3 regions of the Thalassobaculum salexigens DSM 19539 genome follow, and region 1 is predicted to be linked to each of the others. Evidence: riboswitches for the same ligand, from Rfam matches in the RefSeq annotation. Region 1 holds a riboswitch; each other region holds the start of a gene.

What was found. Region 1 has a riboswitch for thiamine pyrophosphate ahead of G578_RS0119020 (ABC transporter substrate-binding protein). Riboswitches for the same ligand answer to the same signal wherever they lie in the genome.
Region 2: another riboswitch for thiamine pyrophosphate. It lies ahead of thiM (hydroxyethylthiazole kinase); the one in region 1 lies ahead of G578_RS0119020 (ABC transporter substrate-binding protein).
Region 3: another riboswitch for thiamine pyrophosphate. It lies ahead of G578_RS0113975 (ABC transporter permease); the one in region 1 lies ahead of G578_RS0119020 (ABC transporter substrate-binding protein).

Annotation. Positions count from the first base shown of each region.
Region 1 covers NZ_KE384094.1:814,316-819,358, reverse strand. The annotation lists gene G578_RS0119030 (hypothetical protein) at 57-437, opposite strand; gene G578_RS0119025 (CHASE2 domain-containing protein) at 475-1,914, opposite strand; TPP riboswitch at 2,055-2,152, shown strand; gene G578_RS0119020 (ABC transporter substrate-binding protein) at 2,224-3,369, shown strand; gene G578_RS0119015 (branched-chain amino acid ABC transporter permease) at 3,397-4,287, shown strand; gene G578_RS27090 (branched-chain amino acid ABC transporter ATP-binding protein/permease) at 4,325-5,043, shown strand, end outside.
Region 2 covers NZ_AUIR01000012.1:19,814-24,856, forward strand. The annotation lists gene G578_RS0100105 (formate dehydrogenase beta subunit) at 1-313, opposite strand, end outside; gene G578_RS0100110 (NAD(P)H-dependent oxidoreductase subunit E) at 310-825, opposite strand; gene G578_RS0100115 (GNAT family N-acetyltransferase) at 1,542-1,973, opposite strand; gene thiM (hydroxyethylthiazole kinase) at 2,068-2,856, opposite strand; TPP riboswitch at 2,899-2,994, opposite strand; gene G578_RS0100125 (PAS domain-containing protein) at 3,054-3,572, opposite strand; gene G578_RS0100130 (LysR family transcriptional regulator) at 3,671-4,567, opposite strand; gene G578_RS0100135 (DegQ family serine endoprotease) at 4,674-5,043, opposite strand, start outside.
Region 3 covers NZ_KE384093.1:2,053,441-2,058,483, reverse strand. The annotation lists tRNA gene G578_RS0114005 (tRNA-Arg) at 1-7, opposite strand, end outside; gene G578_RS0114000 (ETC complex I subunit) at 41-364, opposite strand; tRNA gene G578_RS0113995 (tRNA-Pro) at 410-486, opposite strand; gene G578_RS0113990 (class I SAM-dependent methyltransferase) at 705-1,370, shown strand; gene G578_RS0113985 (DUF192 domain-containing protein) at 1,473-1,910, opposite strand; gene G578_RS0113980 (acetoin utilization protein AcuC) at 1,907-3,121, opposite strand; TPP riboswitch at 3,229-3,337, shown strand; gene G578_RS0113975 (ABC transporter permease) at 3,334-4,125, shown strand; gene G578_RS0113970 (ABC transporter substrate-binding protein) at 4,153-5,043, shown strand, end outside.

The sequences.
Region 1 (5,043 bases):
CGGAAGGACCGAGGCCAGCATCGCGCACAGGACGAGTGCGGATGCGCGCGGGGCGGTCATTGGCAACCACTGCCGAAGGCGCGGGCCGTCGACGAACTCGCTTGGGTTCCGGCATTGGCATGGCAGCGTTCTTTCAGGTCGGCCGCTGCTGACGTGACCACGTCCGCCGGGTTGATCCAGTACAGGGTCCCGTCGATCGTGGCATCGTACATGCCGATGTCGTTAAGGCTGGCGGGCAGTGGGAATTTTGCGCTCGCCGCCGACGCCGAAAGACGTTTGATCTCGCTCATGGTTTCCGGCTGGTAGAGCGGCAGATCGTTGCTGAGCAGCTTGCTGATCATAACCTGCTCGCCGGTTGCGGATCCGGGCACCAGCCCGACTCCGACGGTTCCCATGAGCAGCAGGATTGCGGCCCGTCTGTTCCAGTGTCCTGTCATGTGAATTTCCTCCTGGTAGGCCGTGCTGTGGCAGCTATCACGGACGGTTGCGTTGCGGTTGCTGCGGCAGAACGGTCAGTGCGCGCACGAGAACCTGCAGGCGTTCCTCCAGGTAGGAGAAGTACTGGGAGTTGTGCACGGATGAGATGGCGAAGACGATCGCGATGATGCCGAGCAGATTCGCCGGAGCGATGTTGAAGGCGGTGACCTGGACGACCGTCAGCAGAATCCCGACGGCGTTGAGCAACACGAAGGATGAGAGGTCGAACAGGAAGCGATAGGCGATCGTGTCGTTCGGACCGGGTGCTACGGAGGAGACGGCGTTGCGGCCGAATGCGACGATCAGGCAGAGCATTACCCAGATCGCCAGTTCGAATAGAAACTGGAGACTGACCCCCAGGACCTTCTTGTCCTTCACGAAATAGCCATTGCCGTAAATGAGCAGGTTCTCCAGCGCTGTGGCATGGGTATACGTGGCCGACAGAGCCTCGTGGGTGGGGGGTGTGGTCCAGACCGTCGCGCCCTCGATCTCCGGTCCGTAGAGCACGACCTTGTCGCCCAGATATTCCGCGAGCTTGTCGTCGGGAAAGCCGCCCAGCAGGTTGTCCAGAAGTAGCGTGGGATAGCGCGGGCACCGCTGCAGCGTGTCCTCCGGCTCCAGCGAGAACCAGTTGACCACCTGGCGCTGCCAGTTTTCGCCGACCGTTGGATTACATTTGAAGGCGTTCTGATTGGCCTCAGCCTCGCGGGTGCCCCAAAGCAGCAGCATCGGGTCGGCGTGAAGGTTGAGTTCTCTTTGTTCCAGGAGCCGGTTGCAGGCCTCGCCCCAGATCGCGTGCCTGGCCGGATCGGCCGGTGTCCGCTCGCAGTAGGACTCGATCAGAGCATTGGCCGGCGCCTGATTGGTCATCGAGCTTTGTCGCCACAGCCGATAATCCTGATAGTCGATCTCGTTCCGGGTCACGCGGGTGGTGACCGGCGTCACAAGATTGGCGATCTGCGGCAGCATCCCGGATCTGGATTCGGCCGACGTGACGAAGACGCTGATATTCTTACGTTTGTACTCGTTGAGGACGAGTATCAGCGGCACAATACCTTTGACGTCCTTGTCCTTCGCGAACAGCAGATCAATGAACACCGCCCGGGGCTCGAAAGTGAGGATCTTCTTCAGGACGCGGGCGTGGTCGATATAGGGCATTGGCCACTGGGAGTGGTTCTCGACAAAGACGTCATCGATCAGCACCACCGCCATCTCCTCGTTCCAATCCGAGCGGAGTTCCGGCCCCATCACGAAACTGAACAGGTCGAGCGTCTTGCGTTCGGTGTACGTCAGAAAGTTGAATGGGTCGGCACTCTGCAGGGCCAGGCCGAGCAGAAGCATGGTGAGAAACCGGGCGATGGATTGTTGGCGCCTGGACGGTCCCTGAATGGGCCCGTCCGGCGGCATACGCAAAGTTTGCGGTGTGTCCATCTTCATGTCGCGGTCCCCCAACCCAGCGGTCGCCAAACAACGTATGGAAACCGCACCCGACCGATGAACGATAAAAAAGAGAATAATGATGTTCAAGTGCACGCATTGTGTGATTTGACACGAACCGGGCCAAGGCCCATGGTCATGGCGTGATGCTGGGGTGCCTCCTCAATGGGGGCTGAGATCAAACCCATCGAACCTGAACCGGGTCGCGCCGGCGGAGGGAGTCGTCACGGCGGTTGTCGATTTTCCTTGCTTCGAGAACGCCGAACGCTCGATCCCTCCCCGGCAACGGACCCGGAGGAGTGAGACGCTATGCCTATGACCTTCGTCCGATCCCTGATGACCCTGGGCGCCGCCGTGGCGGTCCTCGCCGGCGCGGCGCAGCCCGCCCGGGCCGCCGAGCCGCTGGCGGTCTCCGTCCTGGTGCCGATCACCGGCTTCCTGGCGCTGGAGGGCACCGCCCAGCGCAACGGGGCGCTGCTGGCGCTGGACAATCCGCCGGACGGGGTGACCGTCACCTATGACGTGGCCGATACCGCCACCTCGCCGGAGGTCGCCGTCACCGCCCTGCGCCGGGCGCTCGACCGGCAGAACCCCGTCGCCATCGCGGCACCGATCTTCGGGACCCAGATGCTGGCCATGGCGCCGATCGCCGACCGGGCCGACGTGCCGCTGATTACGGTGTCCGGGACAGCCAAGCTGACGGAACTCGGCCATGACGTGGTGTTCCGCTTCTTCCCGACCGACGCGGTGGTGAAGGTGGCCCAGGCGCGCTACGCGGTCGAGGAGCTCGGCATGGAGAAGCCGGCGATCCTCTACCAGACCACCGCCTACGGCCAGAGCGGGCGGGCCGAGCTGGTCCGCGTCCTGGCCGGGCTCGGGGTCGAGCCGGTTCTGGAGGAGGCGATCGATCCGGGCATCAAGGACTTCGTGCCGGCTCTGGAACGGGTCGCGGCGGCCGGGGCGGACGGACTCCTGCTGCAGCTGCATTCGGGACCGACGGCGCTGGCCGTGCGCCAGGCCCATGAGCGCGGGTTCGAGGGCCGGATCGTCGCCGGTTCGGCCCTGCACCAGCCGACCACCGCCGCGCTGGTGGAGCCGGCCGCCCTGGCGGGTGTCTGTGCCGAGAGCGCGTCGTCGCCGGTCTCCGAAAGCAGCCCGGAACTCGCCGCCTTCGCCGAGGCCTACCGGACCCGCTTCGAGGTCGAGCCGGATGCGTTCGCCCTGGCCCAGTATGACGGCATGAACATGGTGCTCGCCGCCCTGGCCGACGGCGCCCGGACGGGGCCGGAGGTGAAGGACTGGCTGGCCGGCCACCGCTACCAGGGTCTCGCCATGGAGTACGTGTCCGACGGCACCGGCAACATGGCCCATGACGCCATCATCCTGTGTTTCGACGGCCGCAGCCGGGTGCCTGCGGTAAAGAAGCGCTACGACAATGTTGACGGTATCCGCTGAGCGTCCCCGCGCTGATATAATGCGACGATGGTGGAAACGTCGCTCCAGCTCCTGGCAACGGCCCTGGCACTCGGCTCGGCTTACGCACTGACGGCATTGGGTTTTGTGCTGATCATCAATGCCGTGGGCGCGGTCAATTTCGCCCATGGCGATCTGGTGATGGCCGGCGGATTCGCGGCAGTCGCACTGGCGATTCTCCTGCCGGAGGGAGTGCCGCTTCCCGGGTTTGTCGTCCTGCCGGGGGTGCTGCTGGTCATGGCGATCGCCGGCCTGGCGCTGGCGGGGGTGGCCTATGTGCCCCTGCGCCGCGCGCCGCCGGTCTCGGTCTTCATCTCGACCATCGCCGTCGGCCTGATCCTGCAGCATGCGATCGCGCTGGGCGCCGGCCCGCAGCCGCGGGTGGGGCCGGCCCTGGTCGGCGGCGGGATGGTCGAGCTGCTCGGCGCGGCGCTGTCCTATCAGCAGCTCGCGACCATCGCGGTGGCCGGCGTGCTCTGCGCCGCCGTCCACATCCTGCTGCACCGGACCCGTTTCGGGCGCCGGCTGCGGGCGGCCGCCCAGGATCCGGAGATGGCGCGGGCCTGCGGCATCGACCTGCGGATCACCGTCGGCGCCACCTTCGCGCTGGCCGGGGCGCTGGCCGGCGGGGCGGGGCTGCTGCTGTCGCACCAGTATTTCGTCACGCCGACGGACGGCGCGACCTTCATGCTGAAGGCGTATATCGCCGTGGTCGTCGGTGGCTGGGGCCGGATCTGGGGCGCCGCGCTCGCCGCCCTGTTCATCGCCGTCTTCGAGGTGCTGGTCGCCGCCGCCGTCTCCTATCTGGTGGCCGAGGCGCTGCTGTATCTGGGGGTGCTGGCTCTGCTCATGCTGCGGCCCCAGGGCCTGTTCGGCGAGGCCGAGGGGCGCCGGGCATGAGCTATCCGGGATGAGGCGGCAATGAGATGAGACCGCAGTGAACAGACGCGCCATTCTCTACGCGGTGCTGCTGCTGGCGGCGGGCGGCGTCCTGATCGCGACGGGCGACGACTACGCCATGCGTATCGCCACCCTGGTCGGCACCTATGCCATCGCCGCCATCGGCTTCCAACTGGTGTTCGGGCGGTTGGGCCTGCTGGCGCTGAGTCAGGGGGCGCTGTTCGCGGTCGGCGCCTATGCCCTCGCGCTGGCGACCGTGCGCTGGGGCTGGCCGCCGCTGGCCGGGCTCGGCCTGTCGGTCGTCGTTCCGGCCCTGGCCGGAGCCCTGGTGGCGGTGCCGATCGCCCGTCTGCAGTCCCATTACGTGGCCCTGGCCACCCTCGGCCTGGCCCAGCTGGTGCTGCTGGCCGTCACCAATCTGGAGATCACCGGCGGGGCCAACGGGCTGTACGGCATTCCGCCGCTGACCGTCCTCGGCCTCGATCTCAGCGCCGGCTGGCCGATGCTCGCCGTGGTCTGGGGCGGGGTGGCGCTGGCGCTCTGCGTCTTCGGCTGGGTGACGGCATCCGGCCGGGCGGCGCGGCTGGCGACCCTGCGAGACGCCCCGCTGGCCGGGCTGGCCCTCGGCCTCGACCCGGTCGGCGCCCGGCTCCTGGTCTTCACCGTCGCCGGTGCTCTGGCCGGGTTCGCCGGCGGGTTCCAGGCACTCGGGCTCGGCGTCGTCTCGCCCGCCGTGGCCCGGTTCGACGTCATGGT
Region 2 (5,043 bases), on a different contig from region 1:
GCTCCTGATGCTTCAGATACGGGATCTCTTCGGTAAGGCCGAGGGCGAGCGCGTGGTGGCCGTCCCCGGCGAGCAGACCGGCGTCGAACAGAGAGGTCACGTCCTCGGCGGCGACCGGCCCGTAGGCGACCCGGCCGGCGGCGGTCTCCACCTCGACCAGCGGCTCCAGCCAGAACATCCCGCGCGAGCCGTTGCGCACGATCGTCACGTCGGCGCCACGCGCGGCGGCCTCGGCGGCGATGGCCTTGGCGACGGCCTCGGCGCCGACGGAACGGGCGGCGGAATCCCGGGGGACGTACAGCGTGACGGTCATGAGCGGGCCTCCCGCACGGCGGTGTCGAGGCGCCCGGCATCGGCGCGGCCGATCAGCCTGCCGTTCACCATGGCGGCGGGGGCGAGCCCGCAGTTGCCCAGGCAATAGACCGGCTCGATGGTGACACCGTCCTCGGAGGTGCCGCCGAGCGCGATGCCGCGCGCCGCACAGACCGTCTCGATCAGGGCCAGCGCGCCCATGGACTGGCAGGCCTCGGCCCGGCAGAGCTTGACGACGACGGGTCCGGCGGGGGCGCGGCGGTAATCGTGATAGAAACTGACGACCCCGTGGACCTCGGCGCGGGACAGGTTCAGCGCACTCGCGATCGTCGGCAGGACGGCCTCGGGCACGTATCCGGTCTGGTCCTGAAGGTCGTGCAGGATCTCCAGCAGGGCCGCCGGATCGTTGCGGTGGCGGGCGCAGATCGCAGTCGCCTCGGCAACCGCGCCGGCGGGCGCAGTCGGCAGCCCATTCGGCAGCCCGTTCTGCGGCGATTTCTCAGCCTCGATCATCCGTGCCTGTCTCCTATTCACCAGCACTGTCGACCGACACGGCGCAGTGTTCCGGAGACGATGGGCTCAGCCGCAAGTTGCGGTCAAATCGGACGATTCAATGTGTTGATAGACGCGCTCTATGGTGCGGTGCGGGAGAGTGGCGGTACGGAAGCGGCGCGGTACGGGAGGAAGCCAAGGTGCCGCCCCGCCTTCAAACCTCCGTCTTCCCGGCCTCGCGCCGGGACCGAGGGCGACGCTTGCCGGAGCGCCGGCGGCACGTCCCCACAGGTCCAGCGGCCCCAACTCTGGGTCCCGGGTCCGGCCCGGGAAGACGATGGAGTACGGGCGTGGGCATGCTCAGGATGCCCCAGCCAAACGATCTCCCCTCCCCACCTTTTCATCCCGTCTTCCCGGCCTCGCGCCGGGACCGAGGGCGACGCTTGCCGGAGCGCCGGCTGCAAGTCCTCAATGTTCCAGCGGCCCTAGCCCTGGGTCCCGGGTCAGGCCCGGGAAGACGGAGGAGTGTGCGGGTGGGGGCATGCTCAGGATGCCCCAGCCAAACGATCTCCCCTCCCCACCTTTTCATCCCGTCTTCCCGGCCCCGCGCCGGGACCGAGGGCGACGCTTGCCGGAGCGCCGGCTGCAAGTCCTCAAAGTTCCAGCGGCCCTAGCCCTGGGTCCCGGGTCAGGCCCGGGAAGACGGAGGAGTGTGCGGGTGGAGAGCGACGCGTCCCTCAGGCCTCCGTCAGATACCCCCGGTCGAACGCCGCCGGCTGATCCTCGAAGATCGCCATCGCCGTCGTCATCCGCCGGAAGCCGTATTTGCGGTAGATCGGCTCCTTGCCGGGCACGGCGTAGAGCAGGATCTTGCGGTGATCGCGCACCCGGTCGAGCAGGCGGCGGATCACCTGACCGCCCAGCCCCCGGCCCTGGTGGCTCGGCAGCACGACGATATCGCCGAGATAGGCGCAGTCCGCCCCGTCCGACAGCGCCCGCCCGGCGGCGACCAGACGGCCGTCCTCGCGGGCGAATTCGCGGTACAGGCTGTTGGTGAACACCGTGCGCAGAAACTCGGACGTCTTGTCGCCCAGAGGGGCCGCGCGGACCAGGTCCGCCAGTTCCCGCCAGTCCACATCCTCCGCCGACTGGCTCCAGTCGATCGCCATTCTTTATCTCCCCGCTTCGTCAACGCCCGGTGATTAGCCGATGACCCGACGCGTGGCCGAGGCCCAACCGGGCCCGACCGCAGCGGGCCAAGGCTCACACCGCCGCGATCCCGGCCTCGGCGTCGAGCTGCTCCGGGGTCATCGCATGCAGCGTATCCAACAGCGCGGGGCCGAAGCTGCCCGGCCCGCCGGCACGCGCGGCGGCAATCGCCCCGGCTAGGCCGAAACAGGCATGGGCGGCGACCGTGGCCTCGAACGGCTTCTGGCCGACCAGGAAGGCGCCCACCACGCCGGTCAGCGCGCAGCCCATGGCGGTCACCCGGCCCATCAGGGGGTCGCCGCCTTCGATCCGCACGGCGCGGTCACCATCGGTGACGAAATCGACGGCGCCGCTGACCGCCACAACGCCGCCGGTGCGCTGCGCCAGATACCGGGCCGCATCCTCGGCGGCGGAGACCGGGTCGCCGGAATCCACCCCCTTGCCGCTGGCGACCTCGCCGCTCAGCGCCAGGATCTCCGAGGCATTACCGCGCAGCACCGTCGGATTCAGCGCCAGCAGCCGGGCGGCCAGACGGTTGCGGAAGCCGGTCGCGCCCACCGCCACAGGGTCCAGCACCCAGGGCTTGTCCGCCGCCGAGGCGGCCTGGGCGGCAGCCACCATGGAGGATTCCCACCCGGCATCGGCGGTGCCGATATTCACCGTCAGCCCACCGGCGAGTCCGGCGAACTCGGCCGCCTCCTCGATGGCATGCACCATGGCGGGAGAGGCGCCGACCGCGAGCTGGGCGTTGGCGACCACGTTCATGGCGACGAAATTGGTGATGTTCTGCACCAGCGGGGCGGTGTCCCGCAGGGTCTTCAGGTGCGTGCCTGGGCTTTTCATAGGAGCCTTTCCGCCACCGGGGCCGAAGCGGCGCCCGCCTCCAGTCGACGGACCCGCAACTTCCTCCGCCGGCATGATCCGGTTCAGGTTCGAAGGGTACTTCTCAGCCCGCAGATGCGGACGCCCCCGTGCGTGCTCTCAACGTGGCGACGGAACCGGGAGTTCGCAAGATGGCTGTTGTTCCGCCGGGCGCGGCCCTACTTCGCCGAGCCGAACACCATTGCACCAATGAACCGGTCCACAGTCCTGCCGTCATCCGCCAGGGGAAGCAGCAGGGTCTCGTAGGACTTGTGCTCTTTGTCGAGCCAATCGACGACGCCCCAGACCCGGACCGGCCGCTGGGAATCGCGGACCTGGCTGTAGAGGTCGAGCCCGGCCGGCCCGAACACCTCACCGATCCGGCGGCCGGTATTGTCGCGGCCGACATGCTCGGTGATCTCGGTGCCGATCAGGGTGTAGCGGAAGTCGTCGATCTCCGGCTCGACCTGCGCCACGAAAAGCCAGCCAAGGCAGTCCCGCATGTCCAGCGGATCGAAATCGCGACGCGCCGGGAGCATTCCGTGCCGGCATTTCGATTGCCAGGTCTGCAGCAGACCCTGAAGCATCGGGTCGATCAGGGAGACGGTCCAATCCCACTCTCCCGGTTTCGGCGGGACGGCCGATCCCGCGTCGTCGGCGATACCGCGCACACCGGGGCGGACGGATCTGGTAACCATCGATATGCCCTTCTGGGATCAAAATTACGATCCGGTCCGATCTTTCTATACGGCAAACCGACCTGCGCGACAACCAGACCAGGAGCGCCGTATTCCCGCTACGGCGCCAACGGGTCGGGATAGCCCTTCGCCGCTTCCAGCAGCATCTCGACCAGCGGCGACATCGGCTCGCGGTCCAGCGCGACGACGCCGATCATGTGCTCCACCACCGGCTCCACCAGCGGAATCGCCCGGAGGCGCGCCCCCTCCCCGACCACCCGGGTCAGGGCCTCGGGCAGCACGCTGACCAGGCCGGCGGTCTGCACATAGGCGCAGAGATTGATCACCGAATTGCTCTCGATCTCCGGATGCGGATGGCAGCCGGCTTTGGCGAAGGCGCGGTCGATGATCCGCCGGTTCTGCATGTCCGGGGTCAGCGCGCAGAGCGCGTGTTCCGCGGCTTCGGCCCAGGCGACGCTGTCGCGGCCGGCGAGCGGATGGTCCTCGCGCACCACCAGCCGGTAGCGCTCGCGGTACAGCGGCTGCGAGGAGGTGATGTCGATCGGCTCGCTGTCGAGATAGGTGATACCGGCATCGATGGAGAACTCCGCCAGATGCCGCTCGATGTCCTTTGAGGATTGCGAGCGGATGCTGAAGGTGAGCTTCGGAAAACGCCGGCGCAGCAACTCGGTCAGCGGCGGCACGGCGGCCAGCGCGGAGGGAATGACGCCGAGCACCATCCGGCCCTCCGGCGCACCGGACAGGGCGGAGAGGTCGTCGCGCAGGCTGTCGCAATCCTCAAGGATGCGCTGCGCCCATTTCAGGATGTGCTGGCCCTCGTTGGTCAGGCCGATATAGCGCTGGCCGCGCAGCACGATGGGAACGCCGAGCTCATGCTCGAGCTGGCGGATGCGGCCGGACAGGGTGGGCTGGGTGATCCCGCAGGCCTCGGCGGCGCGGGTGAAATGCTGCTCGCGGGCGAGCGCCACGAGGTACTGGAGCTGTCTGATATCCATGGACGCGACGCTCCGGCACGACGCGAAAGGGTCGCGCACCGCTCGGGGTGAAAGGGCCGCACACCGCTGGGGATACACGGTGCACGGCCCTAAAGGTGCCGGTAACTTACGCGTCGCGCAACGGCACCGCCACGTAGCGCTGCTGGCCGTCACGCCGGACCAGCAGGAGCACGGACTTCTTGTGCCCGGACTTCGCCGCGTCGATCGCGGCCCGGGCCTCCTTCGCATTGGCGACCTGCGACTGGCCGACCGCGGCGATCACATCGCCGGGGCGCAGTTCGGCGGCGCCGTTCGGCGCGATGGAGAGCACGACGGCACCCTCCTCCTGGTCGCCCAGGGTCACACCGAGCGGTGCGACCTCGAGACCCTCGGCGTCGGGAGCGCCGGTGGTCGCCTCGGCCATCTGCTCGGCCTTCGGAAAGGAACCGACCTCGACCGCCAGGTCGCGGCCCGTGCCGTCACGCCAGACGGTCAGG
Region 3 (5,043 bases), on a different contig from region 1:
TGGGCGCCCTGGCGCCACACAAAGCGGCGGCTGGTGGACGTCAGTGGGTCCAGTTGCTGCGGCGGTTGAACGCGAAATTGTCGGCATAGGCCTTCGGCTTCAGAACCCGCTCACGCGGCTCCTGCACCGTGAAGGCGAAGCCGTGCTTGCGGGCGAAGGCGATCGCCTCGTCCTTGCTGTCGAACGGGATGCGGACCTGATTGGTCGTGTCGCCTGCCGACACCCAGCCCATCAGCGGCTCGGGAATGCGGCGGGACTCGGCCCGGTATTCCAGCATCCAGGCGTTGGTCTTGGCCCGTCCCGACTGCATGGCGGTCTTCGCCGGCTTGTAGATCCGCACCATCATCGCAAGGCCGCTCCTCACTCTGTCGCCGTCCAACCCTTTGGCCGGCAAGTATATCCGATGTCGTGGTCGGGGTGGACGGATTCGAACCGCCGGCCCTCTGCTCCCAAAGCAGATGCGCTACCAGGCTGCGCTACACCCCGTGCCCCGACATCCCTGGCAGATGGATATCCGCACAACCCCGGCATCGCAAGCCGAGAGTCGCCTCGCCTTTCCATCCCGACGCTGCCTCCGAACCTCGGATCGCCGGAAATCCGGGGCCTGCGGTCGGGTTCCGACAGTGCGGCCGCGCATGGCTTGCCCAGCCCGCGGCTGTCGGTCACCCTCTGCGCCGCACCCGGTATCCTCTGACGAGACACACATGGCCAACCGATCCCTGACATTCGACGCGACGCTCTACGCCTATCTGACCGAAATCGGCGGTCGCGAGCCCGAGATCGGCGCCCGGCTCCGCGCCGCCACCGCCGCGATGCCCAGCGCGGGCATGCAGATCTCCGCCGACCAGGGCAACGTCATGGCCTTCCTGGTGGAACTGCTGGGGGTGACGCGCGCGGTGGAGGTCGGAACCTTCACCGGCTACTCGGCGCTGCGCATGGCGCTGGCGCTGCCCGAGGGCGGCTCCCTAGTGTGCTGCGACGTCAGCGACGAGTTCACCCGGATCGGTCGTCCGTTCTGGGAAGAGGCCGGGGTCGCAGACCGCATCGATCTGCGCCTGGCGCCGGCCACCGAGACCCTGCAGGCGATGATCGACGGTGGCGAGGCCGGCACGGTCGACCTGATGTTTATCGACGCCGACAAGCCGAACTACGACGCCTATTACGAGATGGCCCTGGTGCTGGTGCGCAGCGGCGGGCTGATCCTGGTGGACAACGTGCTGTGGTCCGGCGCAGTGGTGGACGATGAGGACCAGAGCGACAGCACCCGGGTCATCCGCGCCCTGAACGCGAAGATCCGGGCGGACGAGCGGGTCTCCATGGCCATGCTGGGGATCGGCGACGGGCTGACCCTGGTGCGCAAGCGGGGGTGAGGTCGATCCTGTATTCTCTCAACCGACATCCCGAACGCCACCGAGCTTGATCCGGGGGCGGGTTGGGATGACAGGAGCCAGTCCATTCCGTCGAGCACTCTGCTACCGCATCGCCTCGGAGGTCACCAGCGCCCCCGGGGCCAGGCCCAACCGGTCGGCGGTACCGCCCGGAAGTTCCAGCACATAGCGCACCCGGCGGCGTGAGGAGATCACCGCTTCCGAATGCGGCACCGCGCGCTCGTGGATCTGCGTCACCCGGCCGTCGTCAGAGATGAACAGCATGTCGAGGGGGATCTCGGTGTTGCGCATCCACATGGCGATCCGCTCGCGCCGGGGGAACAGGAACAGCATGCCCCGATCCTCGGCCAACTCCTTGCGGAACATCAGGCCCCGCGCCCGCTCGTCCGGTGAGTCGGCGATCTCCACCTGGAACGGGTGCGCGACCCCCTCCTCGGTCGTGACTGTCAGCGGCACGAGCTCCGCCGCCCAGGCGGCGGCCGGGGCGAGCAACAGGAAGACGGCAAGAACTAGGTTTCTCATGGCGACAGCACGGCCTCGGCCAGACGGTGGATCTCGTCGCGGACGGGGCCGCGATTCGGCGGATCGGCGATCGTGGTGAACCAGTGCTCCGGCGGGTTGCGGCCGCGGCTGTGGTTCCATTCCAGGCCCCGCAGCACGTCCTCCGCGGCGCCAAAGGTCGGCACGTCCGGGTCGATTCCGTTCAGGGTCGCCCAGATCCCGGTCCAGGCCCGGGCCACCGACCAGGGATTATAGCCGCCGCCGCCGACCACCAATACCCGGGGCGCGCAATGCACCAGCCGTTCCACCGCCGCCCACAGGGCGCGGTTGGACAGGTCCAGCTTTGCCTGCGGGTCGTCGGCAAGGCCGTCGGCACCGGTCTGGATCACCAGCGCATCGGGGAAGAACCGCTCGACCAGGGGTGCGACGGCGGTCTCGACAAGCACCTCCAGCTCGCTGTCGTTGAAGCCCTGGGGGACCGGCAGATTGCGCGCGGTCCCGCCGGCCCGGTCGTCCACGGCGCCGGTGCGCGGCCAGCGCCCGGCCTCGTGCACCGAGACGGTCAGCACCCGGTCGTCGTGGTGGAAGGCGTCCTGCACCCCATCGCCGTGATGGGCATCCAGATCCACATAGGCGACCCGTTCCAACCCGTGGTCGAGCATGGCGAGGATGCCGAGCACCGGGTCGTTGAAGAAGCAGAACCCCCAGGCCATGGCGCGCCGCCCGTGATGGGTGCCGCCGGCGAGGGAATGGATCACCCCGCGCTCCACCCCAGCCAGCAGGGTTCCCGCGAGAATCGAGGCCCCCGACGATGTGGCCGGACGGCGGAAGATCTCGGCGAAGACCGGGTTGCCGTTGCGGCCGATATTGTAGCGGTCTCGGATCTCCTCCGAGACGTGCCGGGTGCGCTCCGCCTCGGCCACCGCGGCAATATAGTCGGGGTCGTGAAACCGGGTGAGCTGCTCGGGTCCGGCCTGCAGGCAGTCGAGATACTGCCCCTCGTCCAGCCAGCCCAGGGCCCGGGCCAGGTCGACCACCGGCGTTACCCGCTGAATAGAAAGTGGGTGGCGGCGGCCATAGACCGAATGGCGGTAGATCTCGTTGGCGATCAGGATCGGCCGGCGCGGAAAGGACGGCGGCGGCGGCTTCAGCACACCCGCGGTCCAGGCCGGGTCGCGCCGGGCGATCACCGACGGGTCGACGATCGGGCTTTGGTCTGAGGGGCTGGCCATGTCCATGTGCCGGACTCTGGAGCGCGCACAGCCGGTTGCCAAGTGGCGAGAGCCCAATCGATCAGATCGCGGATTGCCAAGTCCGCCCGCCCGGTCCATTCTCCGCCTCGCCACTTCGGGGGAGCCGCATCCAGCGGCTGAGAGGTCCGATCTTCGGACGACCCCAGGAACCTGATCCGGTTTGTACCGGCGTAGGGAGCAAGGAGGCTTGCATGCGCGCGAGCGCACCCGCCTATTCGTCAGACAGTCCCCTCGTGAAACGGTTGCGGCCGCTCGCCATCGCCGCCGGTCTGATCATGGCCTGGCAACTGGTCGTCTGGCTGAGCGGCGTGCCCGCCTTCATCCTGCCGGGGCCGGCCGAGGTCGCCGCGACCTGGGTGAAACGCGCGCCGACCATCCTGCATCATGCCGGCATCACCATGCTGGAGATCGTGCTGGGCCTGATGATCGGGGTGCTGGTCGGGCTCGCGACGGCGGTGATGCTGTCGGAATGGCGCCGCCTGCGGCCCTGGCTGCTCCCGATCCTGGTGATCAGCCAGGCGATCCCGGTCTTCGCGCTGGCGCCGATCCTGGTGCTGTGGCTCGGCTACGGCATGGCCAGCAAGGTCGCCATGGCCGCGCTCATCATCTTCTTTCCCGTCACTTCCGCCCTGTATGACGGGCTGCGCCGGGTCGATCCGCTGTGGCTGGAGGCCGCGCGGTCGCTGGGTTGCTCCGGGACGCGGCTGTTCCGCCGGGTGCGGCTGCCGGCCGCCCTGCCCGCCTTCGCGTCCGGCCTGCGGGTCGCGACCGCCGTCGCGCCGATCGGCGCGGTGGTCGGCGAGTGGGTCGGGTCGTCCGCGGGTCTCGGCTACCTGATGCTGCACGCCAATGCGCGGCTGCAGATCGACCTGATGTTCGCCGCCCTCCTCACCCTCGCCCTCATGGCGGTGGCGCTCTACGCCATCGTCGATGCCCTCCTGCGCCGCGCCGTGGCCTGGCAGCCCGGCGAGGCCGAGTCCTGACCAAACATGCCAATCGGAGAGAAACGCATGCGCTTCCTGCTCGCCCTGCTACTCGCGCTTACCCTCGCCACACCGGCGCGGGCGGCCGACAAGCTGACCGTCCTGCTAGACTGGTTCGTGAACCCGGATCACGCCCCGCTCTTCGTCGCCGAGGCCATCGGCGCCTTTGAGGCGGAGGGGCTCGAGGTGGAGATGATCGCCCCGGCCGATCCGAACGACCCGCCGAAGCTGGTCGCCGCCGGAAAGGCGGAGGTCGCCATCTCCTACCAGCCGCAACTCCATATCCAGGCGGATGTCGGCCTGCCTCTGGTGCGGTTCGGCACGCTGGTCGCCACGCCGCTGAACACGCTGGTGGTGCTGGAGGACGGCCCGATCAAGGAAATCGCCGACCTGAAAGGCCGCAAGATCGGCTTCTCCGTCGGCGGCTTCGAGCACGCGGTGCTGGGCGCGGTCCTCAAGAACGCCGGGCTGGGCAAGGACGACTACGAGCTGGTAAACGTGAACTTCTCGCTGTCCCCGGCCCTGATCTCCGGCCAGGTGGACGCGGTGATCGGCGCCTATCGGAATTTCGAGCTGAACCAGATGGATATCGTCGGCAGGCCCGGCCGTGCCTTCTATGTCGAAGAGCACGGCGTGCCGCCCTATGACGAGCTGATCTATCTGACCAACAAGAAGCTTGTGGGCGATCCGCGTCTGAAGCGCTTTCTCAACGCGATCGAGGTCGGCACCCAGTACCTGATCAACCATCCGGACGACTCGTGGCAGAAATTCATCGAGCTGAACCCGGATCTGGACGACGAGCTGAACCGTCGGGCCTGGCGGGACACCCTGCCCCGCTTCGCCCTGCGGCCCGCCGCCCTCGATATCGGCCGCTACGAACGTTTCGCGGCCTTCATGAAGGCGGCGGGGCTGATCGAG